Regions from separate parts of the Gilliamella sp. B2889 genome, predicted to be linked through region 3. Evidence: riboswitches for the same ligand, from Rfam matches in the RefSeq annotation. Region 3 holds a riboswitch; each other region holds the start of a gene.

Region 1 (10,438 bases), on a different contig from region 3:
TAACTTAAGCTATTTATTTTTGCCGGCATTATTTGGAACTAAAAATAAAATTGAAATAAAACATAACAGACAAAATCCGACATTAATCCATAATCCAATTGCTGCGCCAGTTGCTATACTTTGACCACTGGCAATAACTGCAGCATAAATTGATGCTGAAATGGCGACACCAAAAGCACCGCCTAATGAACTTGCCATTTTATATATTCCTGATGCAATACCAACTTTATCTTCAGGGGCGCTAGAAATTGCTGTGTCGATCGAAGGTGTCGCATAAAAACCTAAACCAAGACCAAATAAAATGTAGCCACCTAATACTGAAATGATATAAAGCATATCTGGTAAAAATGTCAGCGTCATCAATGCAATTCCGGAACCAGTAATTAACGGTCCCATTAACATTGGTTTTTTCGCACCTACCTTTTGTAAGATTTTTTCACCAACACGAATCATACATAAAACCGAAACTAAATAACCAATAGTTAATAATCCATTTTGGAAAGAGGTAAACCCTCGCCCCTGTTGGGTATAAGTGCTGGCCACAATTAACGTGCCTGCAACAGCATTTAGCATAAAGTTGGATAAGGTAGCACCACGGTAAGGGATATTTTTAAATAATGCAAAATCAATGAAAGCGCCACTCGCTTTACTTTTTTCAATAACAAAAAATAAAATCATAAAAACAAAACAAACGGTAGCCAACGATAATGTTGTTAGACTAGTCCATCCAAAAGTAGAACCTTTGGTTATCACAAGATTTAATGAAACTAACGTAATAACAAAAACAAATAGCCCTACATAATCAAATTTTGGCAGACTCGAAGGATCTTCAATTTTGGTTTCAGGAGTTCCTTTCAACAAAAGCATACCTAATACAGCACAGATAATAGAGATTATAAAGATCCATTGCCAACCTAAATAAGTCGCTATTGCACCGCCAGCAAGCACACAAGTGCCCGAGCCGCCCCAAGATCCAATCGACCAAAAACTCAATGCACGCTGACGATCTTTGCCTTGATAATAGGTTTTCACTAATGCTAAAGTCGATGGCATAATACAGGCTGCAGATAAGCCTTGAATAATGCGTCCAAAGGTAAATAATATTTCTCCTTGGGCGAAAATCAAACAAAGACAACCAATAATACTTAAAATAAAACCAAAGTAAGTAAAACGAACTCGTCCAAAGCGATCAGCTAAACCACCAGCAACCACAATAAAGCAGCCAGAGAAAAGTGCAGTCAAACTTACTGCTAAATTAAAAGAGGCTAGAGTGATACCAACAGTATGCTGAACAGCCGGTCCAACATTGACTATTGATTGAGCAAACAGCCAAAAAGTAATAACTCCTAATACAATACCTAATGTTAACCGGTTATAACTTTTAAATTGCTTGGTGCTAGAATTCTTTGAAGTTGACATATTTAAACCAGACATAGATGCGATTTATCCTTATTTACTTAAATATGTTTCAGTTAATGCAACCCAATATGACGCAGCAGGAACAATACATTTATCATTAAAATCATAACCAGGATTATGAACACTACAAAATCCTGGTTCGTCTCCATTGCCGATAATCATGTAACAACCATTTGGATTGCTCTCTAACATAAAAGCAAAATCTTCACTGCCCATAAAAGGATGGCAATTATCATGAACACGATCTTTACCGACTAATTTCTGAGCAACTTCTAATGCAAATTTTGTTGCATTAGCACCATTATGTAAAACAGGGCTACCATTGATATGTTCGATTTTAACTGAGGCGCCAAAACTTTCCGCCTGCGAAGTGGCAATTTCGGTAATACGCTTGAGCAATAAAGTCCGGGTATTATTATCTAATGCTCTGACGGTTAGCTTCATCAATGCATCGCTATTGACCACATTGGGGGCTTCGCCAGATTGAATACAACCAATCGTGATAACAGCTTTCTCAAAGGGTGAAACATTGCGGGAAACAATACTTTGTAAAGCAATGCCAATATAACAAGCAACAAGCGTCGCATCAATTCCTCGCTCAGGCATGGCTCCATGAGCACCTTTCCCTTTGATGGTGATATGAATCGTATCGGATGAAGCCATAAGAGCACCGCTTTTAAAATAAAAATGGCCTTCCTTAAATCCGGGCATATTGTGAATACCGAAAATCACATCACAAGGAAATTGTTTAAATAAACCCTCATCGACCATCACTTTCCCACCATATAACAACTCTTCAGCTGGTTGAAAAATGACATGTAAAGTCCCATCAAAGTTGCGTGTTTCGGCAAGATATTTAGCTGCACATAGCAAAATAGTGGTATGCCCATCATGACCACAACCGTGGAATTTACCATGGCTAACACTGCTCCAAGGTTTACCCGAAGCTTCAACAATAGGTAATGCATCCATGTCAGCTCTAATACCTATTTTCTTATTACTAGCGCCATTTTTCAAAACACCAACGATGCCAGTTTTTGCTAGACCACGATGAACCTCATAGCCCCATTCAGATAGCTTATTTGCAACTAAATCACTGGTTTTTTTCTCTTCAAAACCTAACTCAGGATGTTTATGAATCTGATGTCGAATATCAACAAATTCTTGTTCTGTTTTTCTAATCGTTTCCATAATATGCTGCATTTTAGGCTCCTAATTAACCTGAATATCGTTTATGAGAAAAAATAAAAATGGAACTATACATCTAAGTTAAAATTATATTTAAAAACAAAAACTAACTTTATTATCAAAACCACATAGATGAATAAATATACAATCTAATTTTGTATAAGTCGATTATTTCTGTTATTCAATTTTTATTCTTGAAGGATAACCTTGCTTATTTTTCTTGGCACCATGGTTTATTTGAGTATAAAGGAGCAGAAACGCTCAATCATTACGTTTTATTAATAACAGATATAAATCTTATAAATTTTCACTATTCTGAGGTGTTTTTTTTGTAGGCTTATTGGCGTAATATAATCACTATACTTTATATGGCAGGCAAATTTATTTTAATTATAGATGTTCCAACGTTGCACTAGATGAATTATAGATAACAAAAGGGGATAATGATGAAATTAATCGTCGATAATATGAGTTGTCAACATTGTGTTAAAACCATTACTAAAGCAATTAATGATATTGATCCTAAAGCTAAAGTGACTGTTGATTTAGCGAAACATGAAGTTGATATAGAAGGTGGTACTATCTCGCAAGAAGCTGCAATTCAAGCCGTTAATCAAGCAGGGTTTGAGTTTGTGGGTATTTCGTATTAAGGCAATACTTTTACAATTTCTCATTTTAAACGATTAAGACAATCGCTTAAATACTAGATAATACAAATATCCAATAGCCTCTATTTGACTAGATAATGCACTAAAAAAGTTTTCATATACTTCATTGGCACGGATTGTCGATGAAGTATATAGCTGTTGAAAATAGCGTTTGCCGAAAATACCACATTTAGCTTTCTAGCCTTTTCCTGCGGTGTCCCACCATTGATAAAAATGGTGAGTAGGTCCAATTCCTTTACCAATTTTCAAATTATCTGCATTTTCAATGGCACCTTGTAGGTATTTTTTTGCTTGTTTAACGGCTTCTTCTAACTCATATTTTGGTAGTAATGCTGCAATAGCTGCGGATAATGTGCAACCTGTACCATGTGTGTTTTTAGTTTGGATACGTGGTGATGCCATTCTGATGATCTTTGTTGGCGTGATTAAATAATCCGGACTTTCTTGACTTGGCAAATGTCCCCCTTTCATTAATACTGCCTGACAGCCTAATTTGAGTAGCTCATAACCCTGTTGTTGCATTTCATCTTCGTTTTGTGCCTCATGACAATCAAGTAATGCTGCTGCTTCTGGAAGGTTAGGGGTGATGATAGTGGCGAATGGTAATAGCAATTCTCGAATAGCGGTAATGGCATCATTTCTCAATAAAGGATGCCCCCCTTTGGCTATCATTACCGTATCAAGAACAATATTGGCAATAGGATTATTGCTTAATAGATGATTAACTGTGGTTACAATCTCTTTATTCATCAGCATACCGATTTTAACGCTATCAATATGGATATCTTGATAAAGTGTGTTAAATTGAGCCTCAACAAATTCGGGTGGCACCGGGTATATGCTATTAACACCTTGTGTACTTTGTGCGGTTAAAGCAGTAATGACTGACATCCCATAAGCGCCAAGCGCTGAAAAGGCCTTTAAATCGGCCTGAATACCTGCACCGCCACTAGGATCGCTACCAGCTATAGTTAATGAAACTGTTGTCATGGTTTAATTTCCTATCTTGCTTGTCTTATTTTTCTAATCAAATCAGATGTGGCCTTAGCAATATCTCCTTGCCCGCAAATTGCGGATACAACGGCAATACCTTCAATGCCAGTTTGAATCACTTCAGTTAAATTGTTTACACCGATACCACCGATCGCAACGGCAGGGCATTGTTTTGCTTTAACAAGTTCAGTCAATTGGGCGATGCCTATTGCTTCTGCTGCATCTTTTTTGGTGGGGGTTGGATAGATAGGGCCAATACCTAGATAATCGACTAGTTGCCAAGGAACGCGCTCAAGTTGCGAATAATTAGAGACTGAAAGCCCTATCCATTTATCTTCTCCAATTAATCGTCGTGCAACTTCGACAGGTAGATCGCTTTGTCCAACATGAACACCATCGGCATCGACAGCTAAAGCTATATCAATATGATCATTAATCAATAGTGGAACTTGAGTGTCGATTAATACTTCTTTTAAAGCTTGGGCGGCTTTATACCAATTTCTACCTGAATATTCTTGTTCTGAACGTAATTGAACGGCAGTAACACCATTTTCAACTGCAAACTTAGTGGTATTAACCATACCATTTATGCCATCACAAAGTACTGGGTCAAGTACTAAATAGAGTGTTAAATCAAGTTGCTTCTTCATCAAAAATCCTTATTTGTGGTGAAAACAGAAAGTTGGTCAATAATTGACATAGCAAAAGTACCTAGCCCTTGCTGTTTATTAGCGAGTTCACCCGCTTTTTTCATCATAAAGCAGGCTGAAGCAGTAGCCTTTAAATGATCTTCAGAACTTGCAATCAATGCAGCTACAATCGCAGATAATGAACAACCAGTACCAGTTACTTGTGTTAGCGCGATATCACCCCCAACAATGCTATAAACCTGCTCACCATCTGTGACATAATCGGTCTCACCTGTTATTGCAACAATGGTTTGATATTTCTTGGCTAATAGCATTGCCGCATTTAATGCAGAATCAGTAGAATCCAGTCCATCAGGCCCTTTTGATGATGATTGTTGACCACTTAATGATAGAATTTCTGAAGCATTTCCTCGAATAACTGTCGGTTTAAATGTTAATAATTGCTTAGCAATTTCAGTACGATATTTCAATGCTGCTCCAACTGCGACAGGATCTAATACCCAAGGAGTTTGATTAGCTTTTGCGGCGGCTAGTAACATGCTTTTAGCGCTATGACTATTGATCGTACCAATATTAATTAACAAACCATTTGCAATGGCAACAAAGTCCTCAACTTCTTGCTCAGCTACCACCATCGCTGGTGAAGCCCCAATCGCCAAAAGAACGTTAGCGGTGTAATTTTGTACCACATCATTGGTAATACAATGGATTAAAGGTCGCTTCTGATGAACTTGCTCAATAAAAGGAATGGCATCTTGATTTGAAAATAATTTAATGACCGACATATTCTTTCCTTATCTAATAAATAATATTAAGGGAAGAATGTGTCAAAAGCGGTAATTAAGACAGAGACTTCCCTACGCTGGCATGATCCAGATCAGGTTCAACGGGTAAATTCTCAGTTTTTTGCTCTAACAAAAAACACCCCGAGTCTAAATAACAAATTTGGATAAAATTGAATCTATTATGAACTGAGTTTAAAAATTAAACAAGTTATTGTAATAATCTTTCTATATCACTAATGGCGCGTCTATCCGGTAAGAAAATTATTAAATGATCGCCATCTTCAATCATTAAATCCGTATTTACTATAATTACATCTTCACCACGAACCACGGCACCAATCGTAGCACCTGAAGGTAATTTTAAACTGTTGATATTTTTACCGACTAATTTTGAATTTTCCGCTTCACCACGAGCAACTACTTCGACAATTTCTGATTCACCTTGGCGTAATGAGACAACTTTAACTACACCCGTTTGCCTAACATGGCTTAGTAGTTCTGAAATAGTGGCATGTTGTGGTGAAATCGCGATATCAATAACACTATCGTTAATCAATTCTAAGTAGGCTTGTCGCTGGATAAGAACGATGACTTTTTTTGCCCCCATTCTTTTTGCCAGCATAGATGACATAATATTGGCTTCATCATCGCTAGTGACCGCCACAAACAGATCGGTTAACTCGACTTGCTCTTGCGATAATAATTCTTGGTCTGATGATTCACCATGTAACACGGTGGTATTAACTAACTGCTCAGCTATTAATTCAGCTTTTTCTGCATTACGTTCAATCAACTTAACTTGATAATCATTCTCTAAACGTTTAGCTAAAGCAATGGCAACGCCACCACCACCGCTAATAATAATACGTTTATAAGGTTTTTCTAGCCGTTGTAGTTCACTGGTTACAGCTTTAATGTTAAGAGGAGGGGTAATAAAATAAACCATGTCTCCAGCTTCAATTAAAGTCGAACCTATTGGACGAATAAAACGATTTTGACGATAAATAGCAACAACACGCGCTTCGACATGTGGTAAATGCTCTTTAAGTTCGGACAGTTCGCTCCCCACTAACGCACCACCGTAATAAGCGGTTACAGCAACCAAACAGACACGATTATCATAAAACGAAGCAAACTGTAGAGCACCAGGATATTGAACTAATTGGCTAATATGATTTGTAATTAAGTTTTCAGGAGCAATAATATGATCGATGTTGATACAATCTTTATTGAAGAATGGGTATCTTTCATCGTTATATTCAGGAGCACGGATTCTAGCAACTTTTTGTGGAATATTAAACATCACATGCCCAATCTGACAAGCCATCATATTGACTTCATCAGAATTGGTAACGGCAACTAACATATCGGCTGATTCCGCGCCAGCACTCTCTAATACTTGTGGGTAAGAGGATTTACCGCAAATGACTTGTAAATCAAAACGCTCTTGCAAAGATTGCAATTTATCATGATCTTCATCAACGACAGTCACATCGTTCTGCTTTTCAGTTACTAGATATTCAGCAAGTGCACTACCAGTTTGGCCTGCACCAAGAATGATAATTTTCATAATAAACCTATTATAATCAAAAGGCCTCAAGCTAACTCATTATTAGAACAATAGAGCTCATATCAATTAAAGCCGTTTGATATTGTTTAGTAATAATCGCAATCTTATTTTAGATTATACAAAACCGATTGCGTCATAAACCTTCTTCAACGTAGGCTCTGCTTTAGCGCGAGCTTTTTGTGCTCCTTCTTGCATAATTGAAAGAAGATAATTTTCATCATCTCGATATTGATGATATTTTGCTTGTAAACCGGTTAACATCTCGATAACTTGATTTGCCACCTCGGTTTTTAGATGACCATACATTTTGCCTTCAAACTCTTTTTCAAGTTCAGCAATCGGCTTACCTGTAATACCTGTCAAAATATCTAACAGATTTGAAACACCGGCTTTGTTTTTTGAATCATAACGTACAACAGGTGGTTCGTCTGAATCGGTCATTGCCCGTTTAATCTTCTTCTCGACATCTTTCGGATTCTCAAGTAAACCAATAACATTGTTACGATTCTCATCTGATTTAGACATCTTTTTGGTTGGATCTTGTAAAGACATCACACGAGCACCTACTTTAGAAATAAACGGCTCAGGAACAGTAAAAATATCGCCATAAAGTGCATTAAAACGCATAGCGATATCACGTGATAACTCGAGATGTTGTTTCTGGTCATCACCTACAGGAACTAAATTAGCTTGATATAACAAAATATCAGCAGCCATTAATACTGGATAATCAAATAGCCCGGCGTTAATATTTTCAGAGTGACGAGATGACTTATCTTTAAACTGCGTCATACGACTCAGTTCACCAAAATAAGTATAACAGTTCAACGCCCAACCTAATTCAGCGTGAGCTGGTACTTGTGATTGAACAAAAATAGTACTTTTTTGTGGATCGATACCACACGCCAAATAAAGCGCTAACGTATCAAGTGTTGCTTTTCGCAACTTATTAGGATCTTGACGGACCGTGATCGCATGTTGATTGACAATACAATAAACGCAATCATATTCATTTTGCAAAGACACCCAATTCTTCAAAGCCCCTAAATAGTTGCCTAATGTTAGTTCTCCTGATGGCTGAGCGCCACTAAATACAATTGGTTTACTCATAATTTATTCCTAATTTATACTCATTATTTTTTTGCATCAGCCTTTGGCTGAGGTAATAAGGTTAAAATATCTTTAAAATCATCAAATAAAAAATCAGGCTTGCTAGATGCAATCGACACCCCATAATTATAACCATAACTTAATGCTACAGTCGGGCAATTAGCATTTTTAGCAGCAGTAATATCATTCTTTGAATCACCAACAAACAGCAACTGATCACTAAACAATCCAAAGGTTGCCATGACTTGATAAAGTGGGGCAGGGTGTGGTTTCAACTTAATCACATCACCACCACCAAGTACCAATGAAAAGTATTCTTTAATACCTAATGACGTCAATAAAGCAGGTAAAAATTGCGCAGGTTTATTGGTAACTAAAGCTAAGGGATAATGATTTTCATAAAGCGTTTTTAAGGTTTCTTTAACATGCGGGAATAGCGTTGTTTGCTCATCCATAACCTTATCATAATGATGATTAAACAACTGTTTCGCTTTATTGAAATCCTCTTTAGACGGATTGCGACCAATCACGTTGAATACGCGTTCGAGCATGACATCAATGCCATTACCGACCATGTTTTTTACTTGCTCATTAGTAACGGTGGGTAACTCCAAATCTGCTAACATCTTTTGTGCAGCTAAGGCAAGGCCAGGCACACTATCGACTAAAGTTCCATCTAAATCGAAAGCAATAGCTTGAATATCATTTAACTTAGCCATGGTTAACACCTTCTAATTCTTTACGCATTGCATCAATTACGGCTTTATAATCCGGTTGACCAAATATTGCCGAACCAGCAACAAACATATCAGCACCCGCTCTGGCAATTTCAGCGATATTATCAACTTTAACACCACCATCAATTTCTAAACGAATCTTTCTGCCAGACTCAATAATGCGCTGTTTAACTTGTTGCAATTTTTTTAGAGTACTTGGTATAAATGATTGTCCACCAAAACCTGGATTAACGCTCATTAATAAAATAATGTCGACTTTATCCATCACATAATCTAAATAATCTAACGGCGTTGCAGGATTAAGTACAATTCCCGCACTGCAACCATGATCTTTAATTAATTGCAAAGAACGGTCAAGGTGAATAGTAGCTTCAGGGTGAATAGAGATATTAGTTGCGCCAGCTTTGGCAAATGAGGTAATTAAATCTTCAACCGGCGAAACCATCAAATGAACATCAATCGGAGCCTTAATACCATAATCACGAAGAGCCTTACAAAACATACTACCCATCGTCAAATTTGGTACAAAATGGTTATCCATTACATCAAAATGGACAACATCGGCACCAGCGTCTAATACTTTCTGCGTATCTTCTCCAAGACGAGCAAAATCAGCGGATAATATTGATGGTGCAATAATAAACTCTTTCATAACATACCTCTACTAATAAAACCTTATACATAAAATAGGTTATTTTTGGTACAAGGCTAATATTTCATCAATTTTTTTGCGTCCTTCGCCAGCACAGCTAATTGAGCGTCGCATTTCTGCACGGTAAAGATGGCGCGCTTTACTATATAACGTTCTGGTATACTCTGTATCGTGATTTGATAGTAGTACAGGAATATTTTTTTTATAAGCTATTTTTTCAGCTAATTGTGACAATCGCTTATGTTCTTCAAAACCAAAATTATTGGAATAATAAGCCGTAAAACCGATAGATTCATTTGGAGAAAGATAAGGCGGATCACAATAAATGACAGAATTGCGTTTTGCCATTTTCATTGCTTCATGATAAGGAGTACAGATAAACTCAGCTTTTTGTGCTTTTTGAGCAAAATAGTAGAGCTCCTTCTCAGGAAAATAGATAGTTTTGTAACGTCCAAAGGGTACATTAAAAAGCCCGCTATTATTATAGCGACATAAACCGTTATAACAGTGGCGATTCAAATAGACAAACAAAAGCGATCGTAGATATTGATCTTTACTATAATTAAAGACATCTCGTAGCTGATAAAAAGCCTCAGCTTGATTATTCTGATGATTAAATAATAGCTTAAGATCATTAATAAACTTATCAGGATTGGATTGTAATAA
Region 2 (10,438 bases), on a different contig from region 3:
TGATGCAGTCCTTGCCCGCATCGGAAATCCGTGAATTTGATTATAGTGCTTAGCGCTTTATAAAAAGTCCGAATATGTTCTAACTTGCATATTTCTGTTTTCTAGTTTAATTTATCGTCACTAACCCATTCACTTTTTGAGATGAGACATGACGATATCATTTAAAGAGCAGCAACAACGGATCAATTTTGTTAAACAATTTTTTGCTGAGCAATTAGCTAATAATTTATCACTAATTGAAGTTCAAGCCCCACTTTTAAGTCAAATTGGTGATGGTGTTCAGGATAATTTATCTGGGACTGAGAAGGCGGTACAGGTTAATATTAAGAGTATTCCTGATGCACAATTTGAAGTGGTTCATTCACTCGCTAAATGGAAACGCAAAATATTGAGCCAACATAATTTTCCAATTGGTGAAGGTATTTATTCCAATATGAAAGCGCTTCGCCCTGATGAAGATAAGCTCTCCCCTATTCACTCTGTTTATGTCGATCAATGGGATTGGGAAAAAGTGATTCGTCCTGAAGATCGGAATCTTGCTTATTTGAAACAGACGGTAGAGAAGATTTATAGTGCTATTAAGGCTACAGAAAAAGTGGTTTCAGAAAAATATCATCTTTCTTGTTTTTTACCAGAGTCGATCACTTTTATGGATAGTGAACAGTTATTAAAACGTTATCCTAATTTGTCACCAAAAGAGCGCGAAAATGCGATTACTAAGGAGTTAGGCGCAGTATTTTTAATCGGTATTGGTGGTGATTTGTCAAATAAAGAAAAACACGATGTGCGCGCCCCTGATTATGATGATTGGAGTAGCGATAATGAGATGGGGTCTAAAGGATTAAATGGTGATATTTTAGTTTGGAATCCAGTTTTAAATAGTGGTTTTGAAATTTCGTCAATGGGTATTCGCGTCGATCCTGAGACGTTAAAGCGTCAATTAAAATTAACCAATAATGAAGATCGTCTCCAATATGCTTGGCATAAGGCATTAGCTAATGGTGATTTTTTACAGACAATTGGTGGCGGGATTGGACAATCTCGACTAACTATGTTGCTTTTACAACAACATCATATTGGGCAAGTCCAAGCAAGTGTTTGGGATGATGTAACCAAGCAAAACTATCAACAACTTTTATAATTCATGCTCAGCATGTTTTATCTAAAATGGTAAAACATGCTGTTTACTAGTCACTTTTATCCAATGCCATTTGCCAAAAATTTATTTCCAATTGCGTCGCTTGCTTAAATATTTGGCTTAATTGTTTAAATCGGTTTTCACTAATATTAAGTAATTGTCCTTCTATCCAAGCAATCTCTTTTTGTACTGCTTGTTGAAACTCCTTACTAGCATACATCTCAATCCAAGAGCGATATGGGTTGTTTTCGTCCCAACCTTGAATCCAATTGGCAATCATGCCATACCCAATTAAACAGGGTGCCATTGCTATGTGTATATCTAATATATCGCCGTGTAATCCTATATCAAGCACATAACGTGTATAATCGCTATTGGCTTTGGCTTCCTTTAATGTGCTTAGTTCATATTCAGATATGTGCCATTTTCTGCAATATTCAATATGCAGATCGAGTTCAACTTCAACAATGATTTTTAAACTCTCTAATGATTGACGAATTTGAGCAATGTCGTGACTTTTATATACTGCAAGTCCCCAAGCTCGGGAAAAGTTGATTAAAAAAAGATAATCTTGTTTAAGGTAGTATTGAAAGCAGGTTAAGTCTAATGTGCCTTTTCCTAATTGTTGAACAAAATCATGTTGAATATAGTGTTTCCACTCGCTTGATTCAATCAGTGAGTTAAATGATGGCATAATGACTCCTTTTTGACAAATTCGCTATAAGGAGTTAAACAGATTTCTATAATAGACGTGTTTTAAACTCCCTTCGTCGGTATTAACCGAATCAGGTTCAACGGGTATAATCTCAGCCTATAGCACCCCGGTTAAACAAATTATAAAATTTATAAAATGGTTACTTAAATTTTCGTTTATTCTGCTTTTTGTTCAGTTTCCTGAGATTCTGTAGAAGTCGGCTCTGGAGTTTGAACTTTTTCTACTGGTGCCGAAGCTGGCGTTTGAACTGGAGCGTTACTAGGGCTGTAGCACTCGACGGGTTGTGGTGTGATTTCAACAGGTGTTTCAGGCTCATCTTTAACTGATTTTGATGATGGTGTACGAATATAAACAATGCTTTGTTTACCTCGATCACATGATCCAACGATTTTACCTTCAATATTTTGTTCATCTTGAGGAACAAGTTTTAATTGGAAGCTATTTTCATTAACACCGTTATTTTTAATTTTTTCGGCGATATTTGCACTAATTTCGTCACAATTGGACGCAGATGCAATAACTGGGAGACCTAATAATAACACTACTGCTAACTTTTTCATGATCTTTCCTTAAGATTATCGAGTAACTGATGCATTATAAAACGATTGTTTAAACTGTCCATATCGTTTTGAATAACGCTGCAAATAAATTTTATCAATAGATTTGAAAAAGCTAGCTTAGTATAGATTTTTTAGTTAATTCTGCTCTTGGTGTTGGTTTTCAAGTAATTTTAATTTATCTAGAACCCATGAGCGAATATCGGATAATTCGGCTTCAGATAATTGATTTACAAAGTCTCTTTTTGCGTGGAGTTGTTTGCGATCTTCTTCAGTCAAAACCACACCTTTTAAATTTAATAATACCTCTTTACGGTACATTGAGTAGATAAAATCTTTTATCAAATCATCGGAAAGATTAATATCAGCCATGGTGATTTCCTTATTTTATAAAACTCATTTGTTAATCATCAAATTTAGTTAATCTTTGTATAAATAACATTCTGATAGATTTTGAAGATGAATCCAGCCTAAAAAATAGGCTGACTTTTACTATAGTCTAATCACTATTAGATAACAATAGTAAATCGATAAATTAGATTAATCGATTAGATTAATCGATTAAATTATTCACTTTATTATTTGATAAGTATTTAACAAACCTGTTGATAACTCCATAACAATATAATAATTAATAAGTTATATGCAAGGTTAATTTTTAATCTTCTCTGATTTCTCAATTTTTGAGTAACAATTATCTAGCCTATTTCACAAGAATTGTGAATATAAAAAAATACAGCATATATTATGCTGTATAAAGAAAATATAAGGGAGTTAAAACAAGAATTTATAAAGCAGTAATAAACGCGGTTAAACCAAATAATACCCCTGGAAAATTAGCTATTGCAATTGGCCAATCCTTTTTTTGTCGTAATAAGCCATAACAGACCCATAATGAGCAGTTAATTGCTGCCGCTAAAGGTTGAGTTGGATTAGCTTTAAATCCATGAAGATTGTCGATAATTTGTGGGATATACGATACGTACATTCCTAATGATGCAAGTGTTGCGATAACACCCAAATAGTGAAAAGCTTTTGGAGAAAGATTCAAAATCAGCCTACCTGCTTATATATGAAAGGAGCAAATAATCTAACATATATAACAAGTGAGTTAAATATTAGTGTACCGTGGTTTCAGATAATATTTTGTAAATAAAATGATAAGATTTTTTATGTGAATCTATTTTAAGTAATCGGATATGGTTTTTAATAATAAATGTTATTGCTACGAATGCCTTATATCAAACGCAAATTGTTATATCATATAATGTAGCTAATAAGGCATAAAAACCGCGATTTTTTGATAGTTTTGTGATTATTTAGCTGAGATTCAATCCAATAATGAGATTTGAAGTTTACCGATTAACCCTGCCTGTTTGTCTGAGCAGTTATGATCTATTTATTAACGCCAAATACCTGTTAGAACAATCAATAAAAACTTAGTTCGCTTTATCTCATCAAATCTTTTGCAAAATGACCATAACTTAAACGTATAGCGCCAACTCGATCCCCAAAGTCAGTGCCTTGTGACACTATTATATGCTTTGCTAGTAATTGATTTAAAATAGCCAACTCCTGCGCCTGACTGCTAACGGGCAAATGGGCATATAGATGAAAACCGCCTGTGGGTATCTGGTAATTGATGTCACCTTTAAAATAGTCATCAAGCCAATCTATTAGTTGGTTAGCCTTTTGTTTTAATTGCTGGCGTAACCATTCTTGATGGGATTGGTAGTGATGAGTCAAATATTCTTCAGCTAAAAGTTGCGGTAATATACTTAATCCTGAGTCAATGTGATGCCTTATATTGGCTAGTTTTTCGATAATTTCTTTCGGTGCAATCATCCAACCAATACGTATGTTGCGACCAATATATTTGGATAATGATCCTAAATAGATAACTTGATTACTGGTATCATATTTTTTTATCGGGTCGATTTGACTCTTTTGATCAAAAGTTAACCCACTATAAGCATCATCCTCAACAATACCAATACACTGCTTTCGACAAAATGCCAATATCTGTTTTTTTCGATGATTACTCATCACACATCCCGTTGGATTTTGAAATATTGGATTTAGAAATAACCATTTAATTTGCCGTTCTAAACTGACTTTTTGTAAACTCTCTAAGGTTATCCCTTCAGCATCACACTCAATACCATATAACCGCAAGCCTGCTGCTTGAAATAGTGGTAATGAATAGAAATATGAAGGTGATTCAATGCCTATTGCATCGCCAGGTTTTAATAATCCTTGAGTAATTAAAAAGAGGGATTGCTGCGTTCCTGAGGTTATTAAAATTTGATCGGTATCAACCATCATACCAAATTGGTTCAACATATAATTGGCGATCTGCACTTTGAGTGTAGGTAGACCCAATTGCAATATGTCGCTTTGCTTTTCATAAGCAACCATTTCATGAGAGGTGATATTGGGTAACATTAATTTGGGCATCATATGAGTTGGTAAATCACCATTAGCCAAATCACAGATGTTCGCCATTTGCTGACGAGTCTGAAATACTTTTTGTTGATATACACTTTTGCGATTTTGATAGAAATGGGCTGGCAGTCGCCAGTTAATGGTGGAGTAAGCTTGAAGCCCCCATTTTTGATCATTAATAAAGGTTCCACTACCCTGCTTACGAACCAATACATTACGTTCAGTTAAGATATCTAGCGCATGGACAATAGTGGAGCGGTTAACGTGCAGATTTTTAGCCAACTCTCGCTCTGATGGTAATCTCTCACCCGCTATTAATACCCCTTGTTCAATGTAATTTTCAATCAACTGGATCACTTTTTTAAATAGTGCTCCGTCAAAAGCCGCTAATTTTTGTTTATTCCACATCGTTTATCAGTTTTTTGATTTATGCATAATTGGATGGGTTAATTATAGTCCAATTGGCTGTTTATTGTAGCAATTTTATTTTGAATAATACTTTATTTAATTAGGAGTAATCATGAAAACAGGTACACAAACAGTAAAACGTGGCATGGCACAGATGCAAAAAGGCGGTGTGATTATGGATGTAGTTAATGCCGAACAAGCAAAAATTGCTGAGCAAGCAGGTGCAGTGGCTGTAATGGCTTTAGAACGTGTTCCCTCTGATATACGCGCTGCTGGAGGCGTAGCACGAATGGCTGATCCAACAATCGTTGAAGAAGTGATGAAAGCAGTTACCATACCTGTTATGGCAAAAGCGCGAATCGGTCATATCGTTGAGGCACGCATTTTGGAGTCCATGGGCGTAGATTATATTGATGAAAGCGAAGTGCTGACACCAGCGGATGAACAATATCATTTATTGAAAGATGAATTTACCGTACCTTTTGTTTGTGGTTGTCGTGACTTAGGCGAAGCACTGCGTCGAATTGGTGAAGGAGCTTCGATGCTACGCACCAAAGGTGAACCAGGAACAGGTAATATTGTAGAAGCAGTAAGGCATATGCGCCGAGTAAATGAACAAATTCGTTTAGTTGTTGGTAAATCAAAAGATGAGTTGATGACATTTGCTAAAGAGATTGGTGCACCTTATGAGTTGATATTACAAATCAAACAACTGGGTAAACTACCGGTTGTTAATTTTGCTGCTGGTGGCATTGCTACGCCTGCTGATGCTGCATTGATGATGCAACTTGGTGCCGATGGTGTGTTTGTTGGTTCAGGTATTTTTAAATCGCAAAATCCGGAAAAATTTGCTAAAGCAATCGTTCAAGCAACAACATATTTTGACGATTATCCAAGATTAGCTGAACTTTCAAAAGGATTAGGTGAAGCGATGAAAGGTATCGAAATCAGTAAATTAAGCGAATCTGAAAGAATGCAGGAGCGAGGTTGGTAATGAGCTCAAAAGCAAGTAAAACCATTGGTGTGCTTAATTTACAAGGCGCAGTGACTGAACATTTAAATATGCTTGCAACTATTGATTTAGTCATCCCAATTGCAGTAAAAAAGGCCGAGGAATTGCGTCAAGTTGATGGTTTAATTATTCCGGGTGGTGAATCAACTGCAATAAGTCGTTTAATTCGGCAAAATGGCTTATTTGAACCAATCCAAGAGTTTGCCAAGCAAGGTAAAGGGATTTTTGGTACCTGCGCGGGTTTGGTGCTTTGCGGTAATGAAACAAGCCATAGCGAAGTTGAACAACTGGGTTTGATGGATATTGTGGTTGAACGTAATGGATTTGGTCGGCAAATTGCTAGCTTTGAGACGATGTTAGATATTGCACCTATTGGCAAGCAAGTTCCAGCCGTTTTTATCCGAGCGCCCTATATTGCTAAGGCGGGCAAGCAAGTCACACAACTTGCTTTTATTGATAATCATTGCGTAATGGCAGAGCAGAATAATATTTTAGTCTGCTCATTCCATCCCGAACTAACGACCGATAATCGCATAATGCGCTATTTTATTGAAAAATGCTGACCGTTTTTCTCTTATATAAAAAGGTATTCGATTATAGGCACTAATTATTGGTGCCTTTTTCTCCTCAAAAACCCCGCTCCTCAACTTTTTTTCTATTTTTTAAATTATTTCCAACTTATTTCTGATTTTAATGTATTTGAAGGGAATAAATCGGATAAATAAAAAAGTAAATTTAGTTTATTTGATTATTTGCACTAATTATTGGTGCTTTTTTTCCTCAAAAACCCCGCTCCTCAACTTTTTTTATCTATTTTTTAAATTACTTGTAACTTATTTTTATCTGTCTTTATAATGTGTTAACAAATGATAAATAAAAAAGGTAAATAAATTATGATGACAGGAAGTTGTTTATGTGGCGAGGTTGTCTATCAACTAAATAATGAGATTAAAACAATTGTGTATTGTCATTGCTCGCGTTGTCGCAAACAAACAGGTTCAGCTTTTAATGCTGCAACAGCCATTAACAAGGAAGATTTAACTTTTATTAAGGGCGAAGAAAAGATAAAAATTTTTTCATGCTCAGGCGTTAATCGCCATTTTTGTGGTCAATGTGGTTCACACCTTTTTTCTAGTCGTGATAATGGTAGTTATCGATTACGTATTGGCCTAATTAATGAACCAATTAATGCGGAAAAGCGTATTCATATTTATACCGGTTCAAAAGCGAATTGGGATATTATTTGTGATGGTTATCCTGAATTCGAAGAAGGAATCCCCCCAAAATAATTCGATGTTAATATCATTCGCTGGATGATGTTTATTTTCAAACGCTAAGTCTGCTTTTAAAGGTCTTCATTACGTTGCCAATGGGTTTTATGCGCAAAACCCATTAGGTTATTTGTCATCTTGATTTGTTGCAATTGAATAGACCAAATCGGTGCTTTCATCACTCTGGCAAAAGGAAAGGCATGATAATAAAGTTTATAAGCATGACTTGCTTGATTTTCTGCAAGCAATTGAGCATTGCCTGTAAATTGTATCCCTTGTATTTTAGCAACCGATTTTGGACTAATGCTAATCGTGCCAGCAACATTAGGATTTTTTAGCATCGCTTGTGCGTGTTGGGTTTTCAATTCTGATAAGAAATATAAGCACCAATTAACTTCATCAAATACATAAAATGCGTTGCATGACCATGGTTGGTTTTCTGCTAATATTAGGCTCAAACTTAACACATGTTGCTGTTTAATAAATTGCACGATTTTATGGTCAGATGATTTCATTATTTTATTCAGATTTTTGATTAAGACTCATATCCTCACCCCAGCGCGGTAAACTAGGTACATCAATATCAAACAGATCAAGCGCTCTGGCAACACTATGAGTGATAATATCATCGACACTTTCAATATGTTGATATAACGCAGGAACAGGTGGAAAAATAATTCCCCCCATTAATGTCACCGCTTCCATATTTTTAATGTGTCCTAGATGTAATGGGGCTTCTCGTGTCATTAACACTAAGCGACGACGCTCTTTTAAAACGACATCAGCAGCGCGTGTTAATAAATTATCAGATAGACCATGAGCTATTGCTGCCAGTGTTCGCATCGAGCAAGGTGCAACTAACATGCCCATTGTTTTATATGACCCACTAGCAATTGCAGCGCCAATATTGTCAACCGAATAGACCATATCGGCTAAAGATTCTAATTGTGCTAACTGGGATTTAGAATGTTCGTAATTCCCGGTTATTTTGGCCGCTTTTGATATGACAAGATGGGTTTGAATGTCCATTGGTTTTAGGAGTTCTAAAGCTTTTATACCATAAGCAAAGCCTGTTGCGCCACTTATACCAACTATCATTCTTCTCATATTGATTCCTACAGTTAAATTTCTGAATTTATTTTAACTTAGATTAGTGCGTTAAGGTATGGGAATTTGTTTAATCGCGGAGTGAAAGTCACCGCTAACCTTTTTGTTAGCGGTGGAATTTGATATAACTTATTCTTTAGCCATTGGTTGTTCAACTACTTTTGTAGTTTGTTTACCTTGGATGGTTTTAATTTTGTCACCATAAGTTTTTACAGCTTCTTTATTTGATAATAAGCTATATGTTAGCTTAAAGTCAGCGCTTTTACCTGGTTCTAATTGAGGAACACGTTTTTGTTCACGTTCAATAGTAACTGGATAAGCAAAGCTTGTGCCTGGCTCAATACCGGTCACGTAACCTTGTTTAAGCGTATCGGTGTTTTTCCATAATGTAAGCACTGGTAACTGTTTAGTATTAAATGAAATACCAACCCCTTTATCACCTGCTTTGTTAGCCAACATCACTTGAGTTTGATTTTTTGAATCCGCATAAGGGAAGATGTTATAAACCATTTCGTCAAAGTTTTTTGTTGGTCCTAAATAGGTTTGCCAATTTTTAAGGCCGGTAGCCGCATAATCATTGAATGGTGAAACTTCTTTAACAGGTGCAACAAATTTTGCCCCTTCTTCAAGGATTGGTGTACCAAAATTGCTGTGATAGATAATTTGATAATCACGCGGGTAATCACCTTGGTTAGTCACAGTATCGTGAACAGTAAACTCTTTAGTTCCTGGTACATGAGAAATTCTAACCCAAGTTTCTAAATTGCTTTTTTTGAAAGCTTTTTCTTTGATAAGACCACTAACGGTAATGGTGTATGGTGCTTCGTCTTCAATATCAACAAACAGTTTTGAAACAGGTGTATTTTGCGCACGTCCATGAAGGGTATACATCATTCCATCAGCTTGTACTGCATGACCTGTCCATTCAAAACCACAACGAACCATCATTTCATTAAAACCATCTAACCAACCATTACCACCACGGCTTTCTAAGTTGATATTATTTGGATGAACGATTTCTTCAACCGGGGAATCCCAACCTAAACGGACTCCATCACCTTCAACTGAAAGGATACCTAGACCACGAGTTGGGCTTAATTTAATAGTCAATCCATCACTTTTAATAGTTAAAACTTCAACATCATTTTGAAGCCCACCTCTAAGAACTGTATTTCTTAAATAAAAATTCGGTGCACCTTTTGCATGCTGATCACTTGATACTACCCAGCCACCTTTTCTAATTTGAATGTCGGTGTCAGTAATAATATAATGTGTAGCATTGGCAAAATAGGAGATTGCTCCAAGCGCTAGAGCTAACGTAAGATTTCTAATTTTCATGAGATTAATTCCTTATAATTATAATTAAAATATATATCCATCATAAGCAAGGATATGCGTTAATTGGGTCTTACCTTCCCTGCTTTCCAGTGTTTTCGACAAACTGAATGGTATTCACTATCACCAAGATGAATTGAATTACCAAATTTAACGATTTGTCCGTTTTCACCTTCTAACAGAATCATTGTCGCTTTTTTACCGCACCAGCATACGGTTTTAAGTTCTCTATAATTATCAGCAATTTCTAATAATGTTTTCGAACCTTCAAACAAATGTCCCATATAATCGGTCTTTAATCCAAAAAACATCATTGGAACGCCAAACTCATCGCATACGTCTGACAACTTCCATATGGTATTGGACGATAAAAATTGACTTTCATCAATCAAAATACACGCATAGTTATTTTGTTTGATCTGTTCAATAATACCATCAACAGTATTATCA
Region 3 (10,438 bases):
AGTACAGTTCCTGAGATTTGTAAGGCACCTTATAGGGTTACGTTATCAAGTACTAACGGCACATTATCTACTCGTTACGGAGTTCCTAATCGTAGTACTTTCAGGGCCAGTAGTGTGACTTATTACGTCAATCCTAAGGCTGAACCAGTGGTTTGTTTTGCCAGACCTAATTTGGAAGTGGGTACAGGTAATTTTGCTGGCCCGGCTTCTATGTGGGACCCTGCTAATGGTTTTCTCACACAAAAAACAGACCCTCTCTACTACGGTCAAAACTTTCCTACAACTGGCGCTAATGGACTGTACTTTGATCTACTCATTACCGGTAGTAGTCAGCCGTTGTTTTGGTCTCCTGTGTCTCGTGGTGGTATCACTGCTACCATAACTAATTCTACAGCTACAAGCGTACGCGTTACTTTAACTGGTCCTTTCGCTACCACAACTCAGCATAATAATTCTAGAAATCCTGGTCGTGTTTCTATTCCATCTTTGCCTCAGACATTCGAATTAGTCGGTCGTGACCGTCAAGGTAATCCTGTCGTTAAATATGGTTTTAGATTAAAGCAGTGGTTCGTCAACCGAGGTTCTAGGGATGACGATTATTCTGATACTTTATCTTGGTGTAATAATATTGGTTATCGAATGCCGCGTGTAAGGGATTTAACCAACTCAGTTCGTAAAAGTCCTACTATCTCTGGCGCCACCCCTTCCGCACCCGAAAATTATTACATGCGTCATATAGGTTCAGGCTTTTTCACGGAGTGGGGCAATGCGCTCAATTACTCCGGCGTAGGCTTCAGCGGCGTTTGGTGCTGGACTAGTGACCCGAATGCTGATTACTACCGGTTTCTTGTGAACACAAAAAACGGTTTTGTGGATTGGGGCTACTACACTAGCTACTACTACGGGCTTTGCACCTATCCTTAGTTTTTATTTCTTCGTCCTTAATCCTTAGGGCGGGGGTGGAGTGATAAAAAATAGTATTAGGTGATTAAAAGTAAGCTAAGAGTCAACGTCATTTAGCCATAAAATAGCGATTTTGTGGCTAAGTGGCGCTACAATTACCCGCCTCGGCGGGTTTATTTTTTAGGTATTTTATCGAAAAAAAGTTGAGGAGAGGGGTTTTTGAGGTTTTAAATTTCACTTAAAAATTATTTAATGATCAACATCATTAATTCTAAATGCTAAGATAAAATTTCTCAGGATCAATAATTATAATTACTAAGGTTTTGTAAATGCTATATTTCCAATTAAAACAATAGGTAGTTATTTTTTAACCATGTTATTTCATGATAATCTTTACGAAAGTTAACGATCTAAAGTAAAAAAAGTATTGCACCGTGTTTTTTCAGTCACTATACTTTTTACAAAATTTTAGCGGGATAGCTAAAACAATAAATAGAAAAATATTAAATAAATCATAAATATACTTGACAGGATTGTCACATATGCATTATAATTTTCAACAGGCAACAGGCAACAGGCAACTTGGCCAACCTATAATTTAAATTCGTCTAAGTTCAGCTCCCATCTTAAATTTTCCACTGACGTTTATTTTTCTACTCAATCAAGTGAAATTCTGCGAATTTTCACGCGATCCTTTTTTCGATCCTTTTCTCAATTATCCCGGCAAATTGTCTTTTTTGTGGCTCTTTTTCTTCCTTTTTCGGGGCACGCATTAACTTCACAGACAACTAGGAATGCGATACAGGGTAGTGCACCTTATCTGACTTTCGACGGTGGTCGTACTCGTATTGTTAATACTAACGATCTGCTTGGTATTACACTATCTGATGGTAAACATTATACGCCTTCTACCAATTCTTCATCTATAACCCCAATCGTCTTACCGGTTGCAGGTCAAAGTTTTGCTGATATTCGTATGTTGGTCCCTACTAATACTAATTCAGTCGCTTTAAGTGCACTTATCGGTACGCCTTATAATTATTGGGGGGATGAAGATGGTGATTCTGGCGTTACTGCTACAGGTTCTGTAAGTTTATCTATCGTCGATAAATATGGTCAAGCTGTATCACGTAGTACTGTGCCAACAATTTGTAAGGCACCTTATAAGTTTACCTTATCAAGTACTAACGGCACATTATCTACACGTTATGGCGTTCCCAATCGTAGTGATTTCAGTGCAAGTAGTGTAATTTATTACATCAATCCTAACGTTACGCCGATGGTTTGTTTTGCCAGACCTAATTCAGGTGGTTATGCTGGCCCAGCTTTGATATGGGACCCTACTAAGGGTTTTCTCACTCAGTCAAATGAGCCATCCTCTTACGGTCAAAACTTTCCTACTACTGGTGCTAATGGATTGTATTTTGATTTACTTATTAGTGGCAGTAGTCAGGCGTTGTATTGGCCTCCAATATCTCAGGGTGGTATCACAGTTAAAATGACTAATTCTACAGCTACAAGCGTTCGTGTTACTTTAACTGGTCCTTCCGCTACTAGATTCCAGATTAATTCAGACAATCCTAGTCGTATTTCCAAACCTTCTTTGCCTCAGACCTTCGAGTTGGTCGGTCGTGATGGTCAAGGTAATCCAGTTGTTAAATATGGTTTTACTTTGAAGCAGTGGTTCGTCCACCGTGTTTCTTGGAATGGCAATTATTCTCCTGCCTTATCTTGGTGTAATGGTATCGGTTATCGAATGCCTCGCGTAAAGGATTTAACCAATGCAGTTCGTAAAGATTTAGTTGTACCTAGTGCCACTCCTTCCTCATTTGGTAATAGTTTTATGCGTCATATAGGTTCGGGTTTTTTCACTGAGTGGGGTTATAATACCGTTGGCACCGCCTTCGAACTTTTTTTCTGGACTAGTGACTCCATTGGTCGTGACCAGGTTATCGTGGGTACGCACAATGGTAATGTGATGAGGCAGAACCTCTTAGGCAGCGACGGACTTTGTGCCTATCCTTAGTTTTTATTTCTTCGTCCATAATCCTTAGGACGGGGGTGGGATTGATAAAAAATAGTATTAGGTGATTAAAAGTAAGCTACGAGTCAACGTCGTTTAGCCATAAAAGCGATTTTGTGGCTTAGCGACGTTTGAATTACCCGCGGGTTTATTTTTGAGGTGTTTTATCACAAAAAAAGTTGAGGAGCGGGGTTTTTGAGGTTCTAAATCCAACTTTTTAATATTGTTTTATATGAATAATCCAGCTTTAAGCTGTGGCGTTTAGTTGTGTTTTTATATCAAAAAGTTGAGGATTTTTGGGGGATGAATTTGGTTTTATAAAATTACCCTCAATTTTAAACGCTGAAATTTTTAAGATGTTTTTAAGTGGAGATATACCACCGATATTGAACAATATCGGTGGCTGGTTTTGTTACATTTTTTCAACCGTTTTAATTCCAAGCATATCTAAACCGGTTTTAAGGGTTTTTGCTGTTAAAGATGCCAGTTTTAGACGGCTATGTTTCAAGTCTTCATTTTCGGCTGCCAAAATTGGGCAGTGCTCATAGAAGCTAGAAAATAGGGTGGCGATATCATACAAATAGGCGCACAGCAAATGCGGTGTGCCTTCTGCAGCAACGGTTGAAACGGTTTCATCAAATTGAATTAATCGAATTGCTAATGTTCGCTCTTTGTCCGTGCCTAAATTGATATTACCAGTTAAGCTATCTTCGTTGATATTTGATTTTCTAAACACCGACAGTACGCGTGTATAGGCATATTGTAGATAAGGTGCAGTATTGCCTTCAAATGACAACATGTTATCCCAATCAAAAACATAATCGGTGGTACGATTTTTGGATAGGTCGGCATATTTCACTGCGCCAATCGCTACTGCATCAATCACTTTGGCAAGTTCTGTTGGAGAAAGATCGGGATTTTTACTTTTAATTAGTGCTTCTGCACGCTCTGTTGCTTCGTCAAGCAGGTCGTTTAATTTTACGGTATCACCTGAGCGAGTTTTAAACGGCTTGCCGTCTTTACCTAACATCATTCCAAACATGTGGTGTTCAAGTTTTAAGGATTCTGGTACATATTTCGCTTTATGTACGATATCCCAAACTTGTTCTAGATGTTGGTGTTGACGTGAATCGGTATAATATAAAATACGTTCAGCATGAAGTGTTTCGTAACGATATTTTACACAGGCAATGTCGGTTGTTGCATAAAGATAGCCACCATCACGTTTTTGGATAATAACGCCCATTGGTTCGCCTTCTTTATTTTTATATTCATCTAGAAATACGACGATGGCACCGTCACTTTCAACCGCTAATTTTTTCTGTTTTAGATCGGCAACAATGCCTGGTAGCATACTGTTATAGATGCTTTCGCCCATTGTATCTTCAACCGATAAGGTGACATTAAGGCGTTTATATGTGGCAATGTTTTGTGTCATGGTGATATCCACCAATTTTCGCCACATTTCACGGCAATATTGATCACCACCTTGAAGTTTTACGACATAATTACGGGCTTTTTCGGCAAAGGCTTCGTCTTCGTCGTAATGTTTTTTAGCTGCGCGATAGAACGATTCTAAATCTGAAAGTTCCATGTCATTGGCATGTTCGTTTTCCATTTTTTCAAGATAGGCGATTAACATCCCAAATTGGGTTCCCCAATCACCAACATGGTTGGCACGGATAACATTATGACCAAGAAAGCTTAATACTCGGACACTAGCATCACCAATAATAGTTGAGCGTAAATGGCCGACGTGCATCTCTTTTGCTACGTTTGGTGCAGAGTAATCAACCACAATAGTTTGTGGTTTGGCTGGTAAAGTAATATTCAGTTTATCACTATTTAGCGCGACTTCGTTTTGTTCAGCAATCCAACTATCTTTTAAAAAGATATTAATAAAACCAGGACCGGCGATCTCGATTTTATCGGCAATATCATCAATATCAAGATGTTGTAATACTTTTTCAGCTAATGCTCGTGGTGGCATTCCCAATTTTTTAGCGGTAGACATGATACCATTTGCTTGGTAGTCACCAAATTGGGCTTTAGCTGATTGCTTGATTAAAGCGTCGCAGTTTTTATCAGCACCCGCCATAATCATTGCTTGAGAAACACGTTGTGTTAATAGTTGTTGAATATTCACACTGAACCTAATCGATTAAAATAAAATGCCCAATATAATACTGATAAATTGATAAATTGTCACTGTGGGATTAGTTAAGGACAAGTAAATAGCTGATTCTTTTATAAACGAAAATTTTTTTATTTAGATGTAATCTATCAACTCAATTATAAAATAGATAAAAAAATAAAGAGAAAACAGGTGCCGAAATTTATTTAACTAACTGATTATTAATATCCTTTTGCTCTTTTCAACTTCGGTGTTTGCTCAAGGCCATCTGCAACAACTCAGATTCACAATTGACAAAATAGTATGATAATCATGGTGAAAATATCCTTTTGGATGAATATGCAAAACTCACTCACTCCTTAAATAAGCAAGAAATCGATTTTCTGATTACAAATGGGGCTAAGCGGGAATTTTATAAAGCTATCAGTTTGATCAAGCGCAGTTACTCTCTTCCAAAATCATAGATAAGTTTGTAGGCAACCGTTGAGGGTAACTATTTACAATTATACCTTCACCCTCTAAACTAATGTCGTTCTCAACGGGGTGCCCTAGTGGGCTGAGAGTGTCAGATTGACTGACATAACTCGTCGAACCTGAACTGGATAATGCCAGCGGAGGGATTTGAGTTATTATATCTGCTCAAACCTTTTGTCTTTTACCTATTTCTTTGGAGGCAAAATGTTTTGTAAAAACTTTTTACTACCTGTTATTTTTTTATTTTCACTTTTTAGCCCATTAGCCAATGCAGAACTGCCGACTTTGACGGTTTATAGCTATAATTCATTTATGTCACAATGGGGACCCGGTGAGGCAATCAAAAAAGGGTTTGAAGCCCAATGCAATTGCCGACTTGAGGTTGTGACATTAGGTGATGGTGTGTCGGTTTTAAATCGTATTCGCCTTGAAGGCGATAAAACGAATGCGGATGTTATTTTAGGGTTAGATAACAACCTATTAGAGCAAGCCAAACAAGCGAATATTCTTATTCCTCATCAAATCGCTAAACCCGACAATCTCAACACCAATTGGTGGGATGATAGTTTTATGCCTTATGATTTTGGTTATTTTGCTTTTATCTACAATAATAACAAAGTCAAAAATCCACCTCATTCTTTACATGAACTGGTTGAAAACAAAGCCGGTTGGAAAATCATCTACCAAGATCCAAGAACCAGTACACCAGGACTCGGTTTACTATTTTGGGTAAAAAAAGTTTATGGAGATAAAGCAGCAGAAGCGTGGCAACAAATCGCTAAAAACACGGTGACAGTCACCAAAGGTTGGAGCGAAGCTTATGGTATGTTTTTAAAAGGCGAAGCGGATTTTGTACTTAGTTACAGTACATCGCCAGTGGCACATATCATTAATGAAAACGAGCATCACTACGAAGCAGCTATTTTTGATGAAGGGCACTATCGTCAAGTTGAAGTAGCCGGAATTATTAAATACAGTCAAGAAATTGACCTAGCGCGCCAATTTTTACGTTATTTGCTGACACCTGAAGTCCAACACCAATTTGCTGAGAAAAATGTGATGTATCCGATTATCAAAACGGATCTACCTAATGCTTTTGCGCAAATTAATTCAGTCAATAAATCGTTAGAATTTGAGCCGGCAGAGATTGAAAAACATCAAAAAGCTTGGATTCGAGAATGGCAATCGGCAATTAGTAAATAGATCCGTATCGCCAATGTTGAAATTTAAATCGTTATTACCCGGAATGAGTGCAGCGAGCTTAATACTCATCATTTTAAGCTCGGCACTTATTGCTATTTGGCGATTTGCCTTAGAGTCAGGAAATTTGACGATTTATCTTGATAGTTATGTGCTTCATATTATTTGGATCACTTTTTATCAAGCTTTGTTATCGACAATACTTTCGCTGGCATCAGCAATATTAATGGCTAAGGCGCTCTCCTTTATTGATTTTAAAGGTAAAAAGTTACTGATAAAAATAATGCCAATTACCTTTATTTTACCCGCTTTGGTGGTTGTGACAGGGTTGTTGTCGGTATATGGGCAACAAGGTTTACTGGCTTACATTTGCCAAGTACTGCATATCCCATTTTCATTTCCTATTTATGGCTTGCAAGGTATTTTGTTGGCTCATGTTTTTTTGAATTTTCCTTATGCTTGTGTGCTCTTTTACAAAACATTAAACAGTGTTGCGATAGAACAAAGACAGTTAGCGGCACAACTTAATTTTTCAACATTTACCTATTTTAAATTACTTGAATGGCCGTTACTTCGTAGACAAATATTGCCTATGGCAGCACTTATTTTTATGCTCTGTTTTTCGAGTTTTGCCATAGTGCTTGCATTGGGTGGTGGTCCAAAATATACCACGCTGGAAGTGGCTATTTATCAAGCGGTGCGAGACTTTGATCTATTACAAGCCGCATTACTATCTTGCGTGCAGTTGGTTTGCTGTATTGTTTTTATCAGCTTGATGCAGAAAATAAATAGAAATGATAGAAAGCTGAGTGTTAAATTTAGTCACTCCAACTATCAATTACCGATAACCAATTGGTTAAAAATGATTAGTATGATAATTATCGTAATAGGGGGATTATTTATATTGTCCCCGATGATTACTATACTTTTTCAAGGTTTCTATTTTTTCCAAATCTCATTACTCACATCGATGTTGCAACAAGCTTTACTCTATTCAATCCTTATTGCTATAGGTTCGGCTATGATAGCGATGTTACTTGGGTTACTTTTGCTATGGACCAATTGCCGACTATTGATTAACCAACAACGTCAATTAAGCAATCGGCTTATGATGGTTGCCTCATTGATATTAGCCATACCAAACATGGTATTAGCATCGGGATTGTTTTTATTGTTATTCGGTTTTAGTCATAACACTGTTTTTATCTGCTTATTAATTATGGTTTGTAATGGGTTAATGGCGTTACCTTTCATCCTTAAAAATTTAGCTACGCCGATGTATGATATTACGGCTCGCTATTGGCAATTAACCCAAACCCTTAATATCAATGGTTTAACGCATTTTTATTTGGTCGATTTTAAGGGGTTAAAAAGCCTTATGTTGATGAGTTTTGCCCTTGCTGCCATATTGTCATTGGGCGATTTTGGGGTAATAGCTCTGTTTGGCGGGCAGTCGGTGACCACGTTACCTTATTATTTATACCAACAGATATCGCATTATCATTATCAAGAAAGTATCGTGACAGCCGCGATATTATTACTTTTATCTTTTAGTTTATTGGTTGTGATGGATTATGATCGAACTTCAAAAAATTGAATATCAATATGACAACTTCAACATGCACTTTACGCTAAATATTGCTGCTAAAGAACGGGTTGTTATTGTCGGTCCAAGTGGCGCGGGCAAAAGTACATTACTTAGCTTGATTGCGGGGTTCATCTTTCCTAAATCAGGACAAATCATCTTAAATAACCAAAATGTCACAACAACGTTACCCGGTAAACGCCCGGTATCGATGCTATTTCAACAAAATAACTTATTTAGCCATCTAACGGTTGAACAAAATATTGCTTTAGGCATCAAGCCGACATTAAAACTGAGTCGAGCTGAACAAATGACTATTAATGATATTCTGGTTCGTGTCGGGCTGGAAGGCTTTAACCATCGCTATCCCGAACAGCTATCGGGTGGCCAACGGCAACGCGTGGCACTGGCTCGCTGTCTTATACAACATCGTCCTATACTATTATTAGATGAGCCATTTTCTGCTCTTGACCAAGCTCTTCGCTTTGAAATGTTGGCATTGGTGAATCAGGTTTGTAGTGAATTTAATCTGACCTTAATGATGGTATCGCATTATCTGGATGAGTCACTTAGCCATTTTTCCCGCTGTGTGGTTATTGAAAATGGAAACGTCATATTTAATGCAGAACCAAAACAGCTAGCTGAAAATCAAGAGATAGCTAAATTGTTAGGGATAAGTTATTATTCATAATTAGAATTCTCCGTAAAAAAAAGTTGAGGAACGGGGTTTTTGAATCCCTTTCATCATAATCAATAAATAATCTTTATTAGTTCCATCTTAAGGTTTTGTTAATCTGTTTTTGTTAGTTTAGTGACACTTCTATTTGTGATTAATGAGGCAAAAGTTGGATAGGAATTTTAGTTGGCGTTCGTTGGTTTATGCGATTTTGTATTTCTGTTACTTTTCTTGTGCTTTGCAACTTTATATTGCGCTGTCAGGTCATGCTAATTTTATTGGGCTTCGCGATTCGATCATTTATAGTATGATTTGGTTGATTCCAGTCCTATTTTTTCCTCATTTTACCAAAAAATATGCAACCATTTATGGCATTATTGTCGGTGGGTTGTCGCTGATTTCTATTGGTTATTTTACGATATATCGACAAGAGTTTTCGCAGAGCGTTTTTTTTGTGATGGCGGAGTCGAACTATAATGAGTCACATGAATTTATTTCCCAGTACCTTAGTATTAAGCTCGTCGCCGTGCTGTTGATTTATATTTTGGTTGGGGTGTTTTTGTGGTTTAAGGTTAAACCGTTTTATGTCAAAAATATGACTAAATGGGTGGTGTCGATAATCATTGTGGTTTATGCGTTGATGCCATTGTTTATTAGTGTGGCGATTAAGAAGACTTCGTTTGAGCGCGCTACCCAGCATCTGTTAAGTCGGATGGAAACGACGGTTCCATGGCAATTGCTCAGTAGTTATATTGCTTATCGTTCTCAGCTTTCTAATATGGACAAAATCTTGAATCATCTCGAAACCTTGCCTAAATTCGAAAATTTAACTGATGCCAATGGAAATACTCCAAGAACGTTAGTGCTGGTGATTGGTGAGTCAACTACTCGTAGCCGTATGGGCATTTATGGTTATGACCGTGATACGACGCCGTTAATCGAGCAATTTAAAAAAGATAACCCTGATTTTCTTGCTTTTAATGATGTTGTTTCATCAAGACCTTATACGATCGAGATTTTGCAACAAGCGCTAACCTTGGCCGATGAGCAACATCCTGATTTATATCTTTCTAAGCCATCTTTAATTCATTTGATGAAGCAGGCCGGCTATAAGACTTTTTGGATTACCAATCAACAAACGATGACCAAGCGCAATACGATGTTGACGATGTTCTCTAAGCAAGCTGATGAGCAGTTTTATATGAATAATGATCGTAACCAGAGTTCCAGACAATATGATTCGTCGGTTTTTGAGCCGTTTAAGAATGTGCTAAATGATCCTGCTGAAAAGAAATTTATTGTTATTCATCTGCTCGGTACGCATATGAAATATGAGCTGCGCTATCCGGAAGGTGAGGAGTATCAGCGTTTTAAAGATAAGACTGGCGTAAATTTTGATTTGGATAATGATAAGTTAAAAGTTTATAACAGTTATGATAATGC

Evidence for each region. A riboswitch is a leader RNA that binds a small molecule or an ion and turns the genes downstream of it on or off. The one in region 3 is predicted to bind thiamine pyrophosphate.
Region 1: another riboswitch for thiamine pyrophosphate. It lies ahead of thiM (hydroxyethylthiazole kinase); the one in region 3 lies ahead of thiB (thiamine ABC transporter substrate binding subunit).
Region 2: another riboswitch for thiamine pyrophosphate. It lies ahead of tenA (thiaminase II); the one in region 3 lies ahead of thiB (thiamine ABC transporter substrate binding subunit).

Annotation. Positions count from the first base shown of each region.
Region 1 covers NZ_JAFNNF010000002.1:202,751-213,188, forward strand. Annotated here, with positions in the region: gene J3U09_RS03855 (MFS transporter) at 10-1,434, opposite strand; gene J3U09_RS03860 (M20 aminoacylase family protein) at 1,450-2,622, opposite strand; gene J3U09_RS03865 (heavy-metal-associated domain-containing protein) at 3,051-3,257, shown strand; gene thiD (bifunctional hydroxymethylpyrimidine kinase/phosphomethylpyrimidine kinase) at 3,453-4,265, opposite strand; gene thiE (thiamine phosphate synthase) at 4,277-4,918, opposite strand; gene thiM (hydroxyethylthiazole kinase) at 4,918-5,703, opposite strand; TPP riboswitch at 5,756-5,857, opposite strand; gene trkA (Trk system potassium transporter TrkA) at 5,912-7,273, opposite strand; gene trpS (tryptophan--tRNA ligase) at 7,388-8,383, opposite strand; gene J3U09_RS03895 (phosphoglycolate phosphatase) at 8,407-9,102, opposite strand; gene rpe (ribulose-phosphate 3-epimerase) at 9,095-9,772, opposite strand; gene J3U09_RS03905 (Dam family site-specific DNA-(adenine-N6)-methyltransferase) at 9,812-10,438, opposite strand, start outside.
Region 2 covers NZ_JAFNNF010000007.1:87,932-98,369, reverse strand. Annotated here, with positions in the region: gene asnA (aspartate--ammonia ligase) at 149-1,141, shown strand; gene tenA (thiaminase II) at 1,188-1,832, opposite strand; TPP riboswitch at 1,884-1,972, opposite strand; gene J3U09_RS10265 (DUF1161 domain-containing protein) at 2,009-2,413, opposite strand; gene J3U09_RS10260 (hypothetical protein) at 2,549-2,782, opposite strand; gene J3U09_RS10255 (SemiSWEET family transporter) at 3,198-3,461, opposite strand; gene J3U09_RS10250 (PLP-dependent aminotransferase family protein) at 3,860-5,263, opposite strand; gene pdxS (pyridoxal 5'-phosphate synthase lyase subunit PdxS) at 5,373-6,257, shown strand; gene pdxT (pyridoxal 5'-phosphate synthase glutaminase subunit PdxT) at 6,257-6,838, shown strand; gene J3U09_RS10235 (GFA family protein) at 7,169-7,564, shown strand; gene J3U09_RS10230 (pyridoxamine 5'-phosphate oxidase family protein) at 7,621-8,061, opposite strand; gene J3U09_RS10225 (UbiX family flavin prenyltransferase) at 8,066-8,653, opposite strand; gene J3U09_RS10220 (aldose 1-epimerase family protein) at 8,783-9,991, opposite strand; gene J3U09_RS10215 (thymidine kinase) at 10,051-10,438, opposite strand, start outside.
Region 3 covers NZ_JAFNNF010000001.1:458,316-468,753, reverse strand. Annotated here, with positions in the region: gene J3U09_RS02165 (hypothetical protein) at 1-924, shown strand, start outside; gene J3U09_RS02160 (hypothetical protein) at 1,643-2,929, shown strand; gene argS (arginine--tRNA ligase) at 3,339-5,072, opposite strand; TPP riboswitch at 5,590-5,698, shown strand; gene thiB (thiamine ABC transporter substrate binding subunit) at 5,739-6,737, shown strand; gene thiP (thiamine/thiamine pyrophosphate ABC transporter permease) at 6,751-8,331, shown strand; gene thiQ (thiamine ABC transporter ATP-binding protein ThiQ) at 8,309-9,010, shown strand; gene cptA (phosphoethanolamine transferase CptA) at 9,165-10,438, shown strand, end outside.